DNA from 2 places in the Streptomyces sp. NPDC098789 genome. Region 1 is predicted to be linked to the other one. Evidence: riboswitches for the same ligand, from Rfam matches in the RefSeq annotation. Region 1 holds a riboswitch; the other holds the start of a gene.

Region 1 (6,436 bases):
GTGCCCTGAGCCATGCCTAACTCCCCTATTACTGGCCCTTGCGCAGGACCGCACTTCGCGGACCCGGGTCAGAACTTGCGCCGGAACGCCTCGACCGGGGCTGAATGTATCTGCACCGCTGCTGTCTGCAACAGGTCATTCCCACGAGAATTCTGGACACGCCATTACATTGAAATAGGGTGAAAATTAGGAATCTTCCAGGGCAACTCGGGCCGGACAAACCACGCCAACGACCCATAGCGCGCACGCATGTTGACTCAATGTCAACCCTTCCGCGACCCGTTCATATGCGGCGGGCAAGAACAGCGGTGGGGACTTCCCCAACTCTACCGCGCCCAATCAAGCAGAATTGCCCCCTCCGTTTCCTACCGGAGGGGGCAATTCAGGTTTTGGCCCACGAGGCCGGGTGTCCGGACCTCGCCGGGGTGGGTCAGCCGCCCGCGACCGCGGGGATGATCGAGACGCCCACGCCGTCGGGCGTCGGCGTCTGCAGCCCGCTCTCGAAGCGCACGTCGTCGTCGTTGACGTAGACGTTCACGAAGCGGCGCAGCTTGCCCTGGTCGTCGAGGACGCGGGCGGAGATGCCCGGGTGGCTCTGCTCCAGGGAGTCGATGACCTCGCTGAGGGTCGCGCCCTCGGCGGCGACCTCGGCCTGGCCGCCCGTGTAGGTGCGCAGGATGGTGGGGATGCGGACGTTGACGCTCATGGCGCTACTGCCTTTCCGGGGTTCGAGGAGTGATCAGACCAGGCCGGCGGCGCGGAACGCGTCCAGGCTCGGGCGGATGGTGGCGGTCTGGCCGCTGTCGGCGGCCACCGCCTCCAGGGTCTTCAGGCCGTCACCGGTGTTCAGGATCACGGTCGTCAGCGCCGGGTCCAGCTGCCCGTTCTCGATGAGCTTCTTCGTCACGCCGACGGTCACGCCGCCCGCGGTCTCGGCGAAGATGCCCTCGGTCTGGGCCAGGATCTTGATGGCCTCGACGACCTGGGTGTCGTTGACGTCCTCGACGTAACCGCCGGTGCGGCGGGCGATGTCCAGGACGTACGGGCCGTCGGCCGGGTTGCCGATCGCGAGCGACTTGGCGATGGTGTCCGGCTTCTGCGGGCGGACCACGTCGTGACCGGCCTTGAAGGCGGTCGAGACGGGCGAGCAGCCCTCGGCCTGGGCGCCGAAGATCTTGTAGGGCTTGTCCTCGACCAGGCCGAGCTTGATCAGCTCCTGCAGACCCTTGTCGATCTTCGTCAGCTGCGAGCCGGACGCGATCGGGATGACGATCTGGTCGGGCAGCTGCCAGCCGAGCTGCTCGCAGATCTCGTAGGCCAGGGTCTTGGAGCCCTCGCCGTAGTACGGGCGCAGGTTGACGTTGACGAAGCCCCAACCCTCGCCGAGCGGGTCGCCGATCAGTTCCGAGCAGAAGCGGTTGACGTCGTCGTAGTTGCCCTCGATGCCGACCAGGTCACCGCCGTACACGCCGGCCATGACGACCTTGCCCTGCTCCAGGTCGTGCGGGATGAAGACGCAGGAGCGCAGTCCGGCGCGGGCGGCGGCGGCGCCGACGGCCCCGGCCAGGTTGCCCGTGGAGGAGCAGGAGAGCGTGGTGAAGCCGAAGGCGCGGGCGGCCTCGACGGCGATCGCGACGACCCGGTCCTTGAAGGAGTGCGTCGGGTTGCCGGAGTCGTCCTTGACGTAGAGCTTGCCGGTGACGCCCAGCTCCTTGGCCAGGTTCTCGGCGTCCACGAGCTTGGTGAAGCCCGGGTTCAGGTTCGGCTTCGAGGCCACGTCGGCGGGGACGGGCAGCAGCGGGGCGTAGCGCCAGATGTTGTTCGGGCCGGCTTCGATCGCGGCGCGCAGCGCCTCGGGGTCACCGGTCGGAAGCTCGTAGGCGACTTCGAGCGGGCCGAAACACTCGGCACAGGCGAAAATGGGACCCAGCTCGAACCGGGTGGCGCATTCGCGGCAGGAAAGCCCGACGGCGGGTCCGAGATCAACGGTGGTCGCGGCAGAGGTGGCGACAGGGGTGACAACAGAGGTGACGGCAGTCTGTGCAGACATGACGGCGAGGCCCTTTCTCCTCATCTTCCCCGTGGCGCACTTCGCCACGAGACGGATTTGGCACCTTCCCTAGTCGGGGACCTCGCTGACTTTGCAAAAAATCGCGAGACCGACTGGAGGGTTGCCGGGGCTTCAACGGGCCGTATCCCTCTGCCCCTCTGGATGAGCGGTATGGCGCGAACGCGCCTTGGCGGCGCACCCGTGCGTTTGTACGGAAGGACCCCCGACATGCGATGGTCCTCCGCGTTGTTCAAGACTGTAACCGAAGGCATGGATGGTTGAGACAGCCGTCCGAACCGCGAGATGGATCACATTTCGGCCATATCGATGGCCGACCATGAGGTGACCACGACCCCATCGCGACCCCATCGCGACTCAATCACGACTCAATCAGGGAGTACTGAAGGTGCTGGAAGAGGTGGAGCGCTGGCTGGCCGACCGCTCCTGGTCCGCCACCGACCGACCGCTGGAGCAGCTCCTTTCGGCCAAGCGGGCCTCGGGGACCACCGTCAGCGTCGTGTTGCCCGCGCTCAACGAGGAGGCGACGGTCGGCGCGATCGTCGAGGTCATCCGCCGCGACCTGATGGACGCCCTCCCCGTCCCCCTCGTGGACGAGCTCGTCGTCATCGACTCCGGCTCCGACGACCGCACCTCGCAGGTCGCCGCGAAGGCCGGCGCCCGCGTGGTGCACCGCGACGACATCCTGCCGCGGGTCCCGGCGGTGCCCGGCAAGGGCGAGGTGCTGTGGCGCTCGCTGCTGGTGACCAGCGGGGACGTCGTCTGCTTCGTCGACGCCGACCTGCGCGACTTCTCCGCCACCTTCGTCTCCGGGATCGTCGGCCCGCTGCTGACCGAACCGGACGTGCAGTTCGTCAAGGCGATGTACGACCGCCCGCTCGGCGACGCGCCCGGCCAGGGCGGCCGGGTCACCGAGCTGGTGGCCCGCCCGCTGCTGAACCTGCACTGGCCGCAGCTGGCCGGATTCGTCCAGCCGCTGGGCGGCGAGTACGCGGTGCGCCGCTCGCTGCTGGAGCGGCTGCCCTTCCCCGTCGGCTACGGCGTGGAGCTCGGCCTGCTGGTGGACGCGCTGCACACGGCCGGTCTGGACGCGCTCGCGCAGGTCGACGTCGGCGTCCGGCTGCACCGCCACCAGGACGGGCGGGCGCTGGGCCGAATGGCCGCCGCGATCTACCGGACCGCGCAGCTGCGGCTCTCGCGCGGGCACCTCGTACGGCCCGAGCTGACCCAGTTCGAGCGCGGCCCGGACGGCTTCGAGCCGCACACCTACCCGGTGGACACGGTGGAGCGGCCGCCGATGCGGGGCGTCGAGGAGTACGCCCACCGGCGCGTGGCATGACGGCACTCACAGTTTGAGCGCGGGCCCGCCGGGCTAGGTTGCCCGCATGGCCTCTCAGGTACTCGTCGCCGCCAACCGCGGTCCGCTCTCGTACGCCCTCGACGCCGACGGGGGCCTCAGCGCCCGGCGCGGCGGGGGCGGTCTCGTCTCCGGCCTCTCCGCCGCCCTCGCCCGCCAACCGGACGCGCTGTGGATCTGCGCGGCGCTCTCGGAGGCGGACCGCGAGGCCGTGCGCCGCGGGGTCGCCGAGCCGGGCGTGCGGATGCTGGACATCGACCCCGAGGTCTACGACGACGCCTACAACGCCATCGCCAATTCGGTGCTCTGGTTCACCCACCACCACCTGTACGACGTCCCGCGCGAGCCGGTCTTCGACGCGGCGTTCCACCAGGCCTGGGAGTCGTACGTCGCCTACAACCGGACCTTCGCCGAGGCGCTGGCCGAGGAGGCGGAGCAGGGCGCGCGGGTCCTCGTCCAGGACTACCACCTGGCCCTGGTGCCCGGGATGCTGCGGGTGCTGCGGCCGGACCTGCTGATCGCGCACTTCACGCACACGCCCTGGGCGTCCCACGACTACCTGCGGATCCTGCCCTCCTACGTCCGCGAGGAGCTGGCCTGGGGGATGCTCGGGGCGGACATGGTGGGCTTCCACACCGGGGAGTGGGCGCGGGCGTTCCTGGACGCGATGGACCTGGACGACGCGTACGGGACGGCGTCGCCGGGCGGCCCGGACGGCACGGAGATCGTGCACCGGCGGTACACGGTGTGGCCGCGGCGGACCACCTCGGTGCGGGTCTTCCCGCTGGGCGTGGACGGCGACGAGCTGCGGGCGCTGGCCCACCGGCCCGAGGTGAACGACAAGCTGGCCGCGCTGCGGACGGAGGTCGCCGGGCGCAAGGCGATCGTCCGGGTGGACCGCACGGAGCTGTCGAAGAACATCCTGCGCGGGCTGCTGGCCTACCGGGAGCTGCTGGTCACCCGGCCCGAGTGGCACGGCCGCGTGGTGCACCTGGCGTCGGCCTACCCCTCGCGGCAGGACCTGGCCGTCTACCGCGCGTACACGGAGTCGGTGCGGGAGCTGGCCGCGGAGATCAACGCGGAGTTCGGCGCGCCGGACTGGCAGCCGGTGCTGGTCTCGGTCGAGGACGACTTCGCGCGCTCCCTGGCGGCGTACCGGCTGGCGGACGTGGCCCTGGTGAACCCCGTGCGGGACGGGATGAACCTGGTGGCCAAGGAGATCCCGGTGGTGTCGGAGGCGGGGTGCGTGCTGGTGCTGTCGACGGGGGCGGGCGCGTACGCGGAGCTCCGCGAGGACGCGCTGACGGTGAACCCGTACGACGTCACGGAGACGGCGGCCGCCCTGCACGCGGCGCTGTCCATGCCGGAGGGGGAGCGGGCGGAGCACACGAAGCGCCTGGCGGCGCAGGCCACGGCCCTTCCGCCGGCGGCCTGGTTCGAAGCCCAGCTGACGGCCCTGGGGCCGCGGTAGCCCGCGCGGGTCCGACTGCGCTGGTGGACCCAGGTGGCGGGCCGCATCATGGTCGTGTAGGCGGTTCCGGCTGTTCTCACCTGTGTTCTCACTGTGTCGGCCGCGGCTCTGCCGCTCAGCTGCCCGTGGTCATGCCCGGCGAAAGGGGCAGCGATGGCCACTGACCTCGAATTGGAAGTCTCCAGGACGCGCCCGGACGCGTACGAGGTGCGGGTCGTGCACGCGGCGGCCGGCGGGGAGCCCAGCGCCGAGCTGCGGCTCGACGTCGACGGACTGCTCGGGCGGCGCGCCGCGCTGGAGGCAACGGTGCTGGCCTCCTCGGTGCACGCGCGGCGTGCGGTGCCGGCCACGGAGGAGCCGGTGCGGCAAGTCGGGCAGCAGCTCTTCGAAGCGCTCTTCACCGGCCCGGTCTACGGCACCTACCGGGCGAGCAGCGGGGTGGCGCAGGAGCGGCAGGAGCGGCTGCGGATCGTACTGAGGCTGAAGACGCCGGAGCTCGCGCTGCTGCCGTGGGAGACGCTGTACGACCCGGACGCCGACGTCTACCTGTGCCGGCAGGAGCCGCTCGTGCGGCACGTACCCGCCCGCTACACGCCCGAGCCGCTGCGGGTGAAGCCGCCCCTGCGCATCCTGGCGGTGATCGCCTCGCCGCGCGGGCTGCCCCTGCTGGACACCGACGCGGAGCGCCGTCGGCTCGAAGAGGCGTTGGCCGACCAGATCGAGGCGGGCCGGGTCGAGCTGACCTGGGTGCCACAGGCCGGCTGGGACAGGGTGCACGGGCACCTGTTGGAGGGCGAGTGGCACGTACTGCATTTCATCGGCCACGGCGACTACGACGAGAGTGCGGACGAGGGACTGATCGCACTGGTCGACAGCGGCGGCGGCGCCGATCTGGTCGAGGCGTCCCGGCTGGCGGACCTGCTCCGTGAGGCCCGGCCCACTCCTCAGCTCGTCGTGCTCAATTCCTGCTCCTCGGCGCAGGGCGGGATGCGCGACGTCTTCTCCAGCACCGGCGCGACGCTGGTCCGCAGCGGCATCAGCGCGGCCGCCGCGATGCAGTTCACCGTCAGCGACGGGGCAGCCATCCGCTTTGCCCACGGCTTCTACACCGCGCTCGCCCACGGTCGCCGGATCGACGAAGCGGCGCAGAGTGGGCGGATCGCGATTCTCGGTACCGGCCGCCATACCTTGGAGTGGATCACGCCCGTGCTGTACGTGCGCGGCGGCGTCACCCAGTTGTTCAGCTTCACCCCGAACTCCCCCCCGCCGTCGGACCCGTCACCCCTTCCGAAACAGCCGCCGACCGGTGACCGGCGCGACGCCGCGTTGCGCGCCCTGTACGTCAGGGCCGCCGCGGAGATGCGCGTGGGCCGCCACGACCGTGCCGTCGAGCTGCTCGACGACCTGCTCACCTTGGCCCCGGGCAGCCGGGACGCAGTGGCGCTGCGCGACACCGCTGTCGACCAGCGGCGGCTCGCGGAAACGTACGAGCGGGCCACGGCCGCCGAGGACGCCGGCGACTGGGCAGCCGCGATCGATG
Region 2 (6,436 bases), on a different contig from region 1:
CCCGAGCCTGGTGGGCGTCGGCGCCGCAGCCGTCGACTTCCAGGTGAGCACGGGCCGTATGCCCGCCCAGCAGCCCGGCGCGCAGGTGCCGAAGAAGCCCGTCATCTACTCCCAGGCGCAGACCGACCAGCTGGCCGCGTACATCGCGTCCCTCGGTGCCGGTCCGATCACGCCGACCGAGAAGCAGTACGACCCGGCGGGCGCCGACATCGCCGCAGGTGGTGAGCTGTTCCGCAACAACTGCGCGCAGTGCCACAACTTCACCGGTGAGGGCGGCGCGCTGACGCACGGCAAGTACGCCCCGAACCTTGAGGGCGTCGAGCCGAAGCACATCTACGAGGCCATGCTCACCGGCCCGCAGAACATGCCCTCCTTCCCGGACAGCACCATGCCGGAGAAGCAGAAGAAGGACATCATCGCGTACCTCCAGAACGTGAACGGCGAGAAGTCGACCAGCCCCGGTGGGCTCAAGCTCGGTGGCCTCGGCCCCGTTTCCGAGGGTCTCTTCGGCTGGATCTTCGGACTGGGTGCGCTGATCGCTGTCGCCGTCTGGGTCGCGGCCCACACCGCTAAGGCCAAGAAGTCATGAGTAGCCAAGACATTCCCGAAGAGAAGCACCTGCCGAGCGAGCAGGGCGACGCGCACCACGGTGGCGTAGCGCTGGCGGACGACCCGTTCGCCGACCCGGGCCTGCCGGCCCACAAGCCCCGTATCCAGGACATCGACGAGCGGGCGGCCAAGCGCTCCGAGCGCACGGTCGCGATGCTGTTCACGCTGTCGATGCTGGCCACGGTCGGCTTCATCGCCTCGTACGTGACCCTGCCGGTCGACAAGATCGTGTACATCTTCCCCATCGGGAAGGTGAGCGCGCTCAACTTCGCCCTCGGCATGACCCTGGGCACGGCGCTCTTCTGCATCGGCGCGGGAGCGGTCCACTGGGCCCGCACCCTGATGTCCGACGTCGAGGTCGCCGCCGAGCGTCACGAGATCGCCGCTCCGGCGGAGGTCAAGGCGCAGGTCCTGCAGGACTTCGCCGACGGCGCCAAGGAGTCGGCCATCGGCCGGCGCCCCCTGATCCGCAACACGATGCTGGGCGCGCTGGCCATGCTGCCGCTCTCCGCCGTCGTGATCCTGCGCGACCTGGGTCCGCTGCCCGAGGACAAGCTCCGCAAGACGCTGTGGGCCAAGGGCAAGCTGCTCATCAACGACAACACCAACGAGCCGCTGCGTCCCGAGGACGTCATCGTCGGCTCGCTGACCTTCGCCCGGCCCGAGGGCCTGGAGGAGGACCAGCACGACTTCCAGACGCAGATCGCCAAGGCTGCCCTGATGATCGTCCGCATCAAGCCGGAGGACATCAAGGACAAGCAGGAGCTGGAGTGGTCCCACGAGGGCATCGTGGCCTACTCGAAGATCTGCACCCACGTCGGCTGCCCGATCAGCCTGTACGAGCAGCAGACCCACCACGTGCTCTGCCCGTGCCACCAGTCCACCTTCGACCTCTCCGACGGCGCCCGTGTCATCTTCGGCCCGGCCGGCCACGCGCTTCCGCAGCTGCGGATCGGCGTGAATGCCGAAGGCTTCCTCGAGGCGCACGGCGACTTCGAAGAGCCCGTCGGTCCTGCATTCTGGGAGCGCGGATGAGCACTGCCACTGAAACGACGGAGCGCAAAGCGCCTGCCGGTGAGCGCGTAGCCGACTGGGCGGACGGTCGCCTGGGCATCTACAGCCTCGCCAAGGCGAACATGCGCAAGATCTTCCCGGACCACTGGTCCTTCATGCTCGGTGAGATCTGCCTCTACAGCTTCATCATCATCATCCTCACGGGTGTGTACCTGACGCTGTTCTTCCACCCGAGCATGAACGAGGTCGTGTACCACGGCTCGTACGTGCCGATGCAGGGCGTCCAGATGTCCGAGGCCTTCGCCTCGACCCTGGACATCAGCTTCGACGTGCGCGGCGGTCTGCTGATCCGCCAGATCCACCACTGGGCGGCGCTGATCTTCGTCGCCGCGATGGTCGTGCACATGATGCGCGTGTTCTTCACCGGTGCGTTCCGCAAGCCGCGTGAGGTCAACTGGGTCTTCGGCTTCCTGCTGCTGTTCCTCGGCATGTTCACCGGTTTCACCGGTTACTCGCTGCCGGACGACCTGCTCTCGGGCACCGGTGTCCGCTTCATGCAGGGCGCCATCCTGTCCGTCCCGGTCGTCGGCACGTACCTGTCGATGTTCCTGTTCGGCGGGGAGTTCCCGGGCGGCGACTTCGTCGCGCGCTTCTACTCGGTGCACATCCTGCTGCTGCCGGGCATCATGATGGGCCTGCTGGTGGCCCACCTGATCCTGGTCTTCTACCACAAGCACACCCAGTTCGCGGGCCCCGGCAAGACGAACAACAACGTCGTCGGCATGCCGCTGCTGCCGGTCTACATGGCCAAGGCCGGAGGCTTCTTCTTCCTGGTCTTCGGTGTCATCGCGGCCATCGCGGCGATCGCCTCGATCAACCCGATCTGGGCGCTCGGCCCGTACCGCCCGGACCACGTGTCCACCGGTGCGCAGCCCGACTGGTACATGGGCATGCCGGAAGGCCTCATCCGCGCGATGCCGGGCTGGGAGATCAACCTCTGGGGCCACACGCTGGTCCTGGGCGTCTTCATCCCGCTGCTGCTCTTCCCGCTGGTGCTGTGCTCGATCGCGGTCTACCCGTTCATCGAGTCTTGGGTCACCGGGGACAAGCGCGAGCACCACATCCTGGACCGCCCGCGCAACGTCCCGACCCGGACGGCCTTCGGTGTCGCCTGGATCGCGGAGTACATCGTGCTCCTCGTCGGCGGCGGCAACGACATGTTCGCCCAGTACTTCCACCTGTCGATCAACTCGATCACCTGGTTCGTCCGGATCGGCTTCTTCGCCGTCCCGGTCCTCGCCTTCATCGCCACCAAGCGGATCTGCCTCGGCCTCCAGCGCCGGGACCGGGACAAGGTGCTGCACGGTCGCGAGACCGGCATCATCAAGCGCCTGCCGCACGGTGAGTTCGTCGAGGTCCACGAGCCGCTCTCGCAGGGCAAGCTGCACACGCTCACCTCGTACGAGCAGTACAAGCCGGTCGAGATCGGCCCGACGGTCGACGAGAACGGTGTCGAGCGCAAGGTGAAGGGTCTGGAGAAGCTCCGCGCGAAGCTGAGCAAGGGCTTCTACGGCGAGAACAACCAGATCCCGAAGCCCACGGCTGAGGAGTACAAGGAGATCCAGAGCGGCCACGGCCACCACTGACTCCGCATGACGGACTGATTCCGGTCAGTCTTCGCGTCGCCACGGCAAGAGCCCCGTCCAGTCACTGGACGGGGCTCTTTGCCGTCCGCTCCGGCTGGATAGGCTGGGGCCTCACCCATCGACTGTGGACCCATCAGGAGCGGACCATGAACGTTGTGACCCCGGCAGGCGGCGACAGCGTGGCGGCCCGTACCTGGCCGGGCGTACTGGACGCCCTGCTGGACGGCCGCGACCTCGGCGCGGACGACACGGCGTGGGCGATGGACCGGATCATGAGCGGCGAGGCCACCGACGCCCAGATCGCGGGCTTCGTGGTCGCCCTGCGGGCCAAGGGCGAGACCGTCGCGGAGATCAGCGGCCTCGTGCGGACCATGTACGAACACGCCAACCTGATCGAGGTACCCGGCCGCACGGTCGACATCGTCGGCACCGGTGGCGACGGCGCCAAGACGGTCAACATCTCGACGATGTCCGCGATCGTGGTCGCCGGTACGGGCGCCAAGGTGGTCAAGCACGGCAACCGCGCCGCGTCCTCCTCCAGCGGCGCCTCGGACGTCCTGGAGAAGTTGGGCGTCAACCTCGAACTGACCCCCGCGCGGGTGGCCGAGGTGGCCGAGGAGGCGGGCATCACCTTCTGCTTCGCCGTCAAGTTCCACCCGGCGCTGCGCCACGCGGCCTCCGCCCGCAAGGAACTGGGCATCCGCACCACCTTCAACGCGCTGGGCCCGCTGACCAACCCCGCGCGGGTACGGGCCCAGGCGACCGGTGTCGCCGACGCCCGGCTGGCCCCCATCGTCGCGGGCGTGCTCGCCGAGCGGGGCTCCTCGGCGCTGGTCTTCCGCGGCGACGACGGCTTCGACGAACTGACCACGACGGCGACCTCCCGGGTGTGGTGGGTGCGCGACGGCGCGGTCACCGAGCTGGGCTTCGACCCGCGCGACATCGGCATCCCGCTGGTGGACGTCTCCGCGCTGCGGGGCGCGGACCCGGCGTTCAACGCGGACGTGGCCCGCCGCCTGCTGGCGGGGGAGACCGGGCCGGTGCGCGACGCCGTCCTGCTGAACTCCGCGGCCGCCCTGGTGGCCCTGGACCCGGGCAGCGGCACGCTGGAGGAGCAGCTGGCGGCGGGTGTGGCCCGCGCGGCGCAGTCGATCGACTCGGGCGCCGCCCAGGCCGTCCTGGAGCGGTGGGTGAAGGCGAGCAACGCCTGAACGGCCGCGCGCCCGCCCGCACGGCTCCCGTCGAGCGGCGATTTTCCGCCAAGCCCCGGTCCCGACATGCGGACCGGGGCTTGTGCGTGGCGGATCTTGTGGCAGGATGCTGACCAGGTCACGAGTGACAGCGTTTAGGCCCCGGCTTGCTGTCCGGCAACCCTCCTTCCGTGGCGGGGTGCCCCGGGTGATGACCAGGCCGTAGGCAGCGAGGCTTACGGCAAGCGCGGATCCCTCGACACCAGGGGTCCTGGTCTCTCGAGGAGCTTTTTCCGTGAGCAAGCGAATGCGATAGGGCGACTCGCCCCTTCTTCACCCCCGGAAACAGGGTCCTGTCCGCGTACCCCCAGGTACCGCCGGCGCCACCCCTTCCTCCCGGGGCCTTTCCGTACCCCGCCGCACCCGGCCGCGTACGGCCCCTTGAAGCCATTCACCCCTGCCTGCCGGGAGATTCCGCCATGTCCGCTTCCCTGAACACCGCCGCTGCCGCTGCCACCGCCACCGCGACCGCCGACGCCGCCTGCGACGCCGCTTGTGTCGAGCCGCTCCAGGTGCTCGGCCGGGACGTCACCGTGCCGCTCGTCACCGGCGGCGAGGTCACCTACGCGGCCCTGGACTACGCGGCCAGCGCGCCGGCCCTGCAGCGGGTCTGGGACGACGTGGCCGCCTACGCCCCGTACTACGGCAGCGTGCACCGCGGGGCCGGATACCTCTCGCAGCTCTCCACCGACCTCTTCGAGCAGAGCCGGGCCACGGTCGCCGAGTTCCTCGACTGCCGCCCCACCGACCAGGTCGTCTTCACCCGGTCCACCACCGACTCGCTGAACCTCCTCGGCCAGGTGCTCCCGGCCGACTGCCAGGTCTTCGTCTTCGAGACCGAGCACCACGCCTCGCTGCTGCCCTGGCGCGACGCGCAGGTCACCTACCTCAACGCCCCGCGCACCCCGGGCCAGGCCGTCGCCACGCTGGAGCGCGCGCTGGCCGACCGCGAGCCCTACGGTCCGGCGCTGGTCTGCGTGACCGGGGCGTCCAACGTCACCGGTGAGCTGTGGCCCGTCAAGGAGCTGGCCGCCGCGGCGCACGCCCACGGCGCGCGGATCGTCCTGGACGCCGCCCAGCTCGCCCCGCACCACCCCGTGTCCGTCCAGGAGCTGGACGTCGACTGGGTCGCCTTCTCCGGGCACAAGCTGTACGCGCCCTTCGGCTCGGGCGTGCTCGCCGGGCGGGCCGACTGGCTCCAGGAGGCCGAGCCGTACCTCGCGGGCGGCGGTGCCTCGCGCAAGGTGGCGCGGCGCGAGGACGGCGGCGTGGACGTCGAGTGGCACACCACCGCGGCCCGCCACGAGGCCGGTTCGCCGAACGTCATCGGCGTCTACTCCATCGCCTCCGCCTGCCGTGCGCTGACCGAGGCCGGCTTCGACAGCCTGGTGGCCCGGGAGCAGCACCTGATCGCCAAGGTCCGCGAGGGCCTGGCCGAGGTCCCGGCGGTGCGGATCCTGTCGCTCTTCGGCGACGACGCCCCGCGGGTCGGCGTCATCTCCTTCGTGGTGGACGGGTGGAACAGCTCGCACTTCGCCGCCGCGCTGTCGGCCGAGTACGGCATCGGGGTCCGTGACGGGCTCTTCTGCGCCCACCCGCTGGTGCGGACGCTGCTGGGCAGTGCGCCGCAGGAGCCGGGCGAGTGCGGGGCGCCGGAGGCGGAGCCGGGCGAGCGCTCGCTGAACGCGATCCGGGTCAGCTTCGGTGCGGGTACGCCCGACGAGCACGTGGAGCGGTTCGTGGGGGCCGTGCGGGAGCTGGTGGCCCAGGGTGCGCAGTGGACGTACCGGACGGAAGAGGGCCGCTGCGTCCCGGCCGTCTGACGGTCCGCCTCAAACGCCGGCGGGGCTGGGGTGTGCACCCCTGACCGGGGGTGGGGTGGGCGGGGCGGGGGCGGGGCGGGGGGGGGGGCGGGGG

What was found. A riboswitch is a leader RNA that binds a small molecule or an ion and turns the genes downstream of it on or off. The one in region 1 is predicted to bind S-adenosylmethionine.
Region 2: linked by a shared signal. The riboswitch ahead of ACIQWR_RS28865 (aminotransferase class V-fold PLP-dependent enzyme) and the one ahead of thrC (threonine synthase) in region 1 are both predicted to bind S-adenosylmethionine.

What each region holds. Positions count from the first base shown of each region.
Region 1 covers NZ_JBIWAJ010000013.1:110,035-116,470, reverse strand. Annotated here, with positions in the region: gene ACIQWR_RS25205 (cold-shock protein) at 1-14, opposite strand, end outside; gene ACIQWR_RS25200 (ubiquitin-like small modifier protein 1) at 431-706, opposite strand; gene thrC (threonine synthase) at 740-2,050, opposite strand; SAM riboswitch class I at 2,068-2,219, opposite strand; gene ACIQWR_RS25190 (glucosyl-3-phosphoglycerate synthase) at 2,457-3,407, shown strand; gene ACIQWR_RS25185 (trehalose-6-phosphate synthase) at 3,454-4,896, shown strand; gene ACIQWR_RS25180 (CHAT domain-containing protein) at 5,050-6,436, shown strand, end outside.
Region 2 covers NZ_JBIWAJ010000016.1:123,939-130,374, forward strand. Annotated here, with positions in the region: gene ACIQWR_RS28845 (c-type cytochrome) at 1-589, shown strand, start outside; gene ACIQWR_RS28850 (Rieske 2Fe-2S domain-containing protein) at 586-1,644, shown strand; gene ACIQWR_RS28855 (cytochrome bc complex cytochrome b subunit) at 1,641-3,269, shown strand; gene trpD (anthranilate phosphoribosyltransferase) at 3,416-4,480, shown strand; SAM riboswitch class IV at 4,597-4,713, shown strand; gene ACIQWR_RS28865 (aminotransferase class V-fold PLP-dependent enzyme) at 4,939-6,342, shown strand.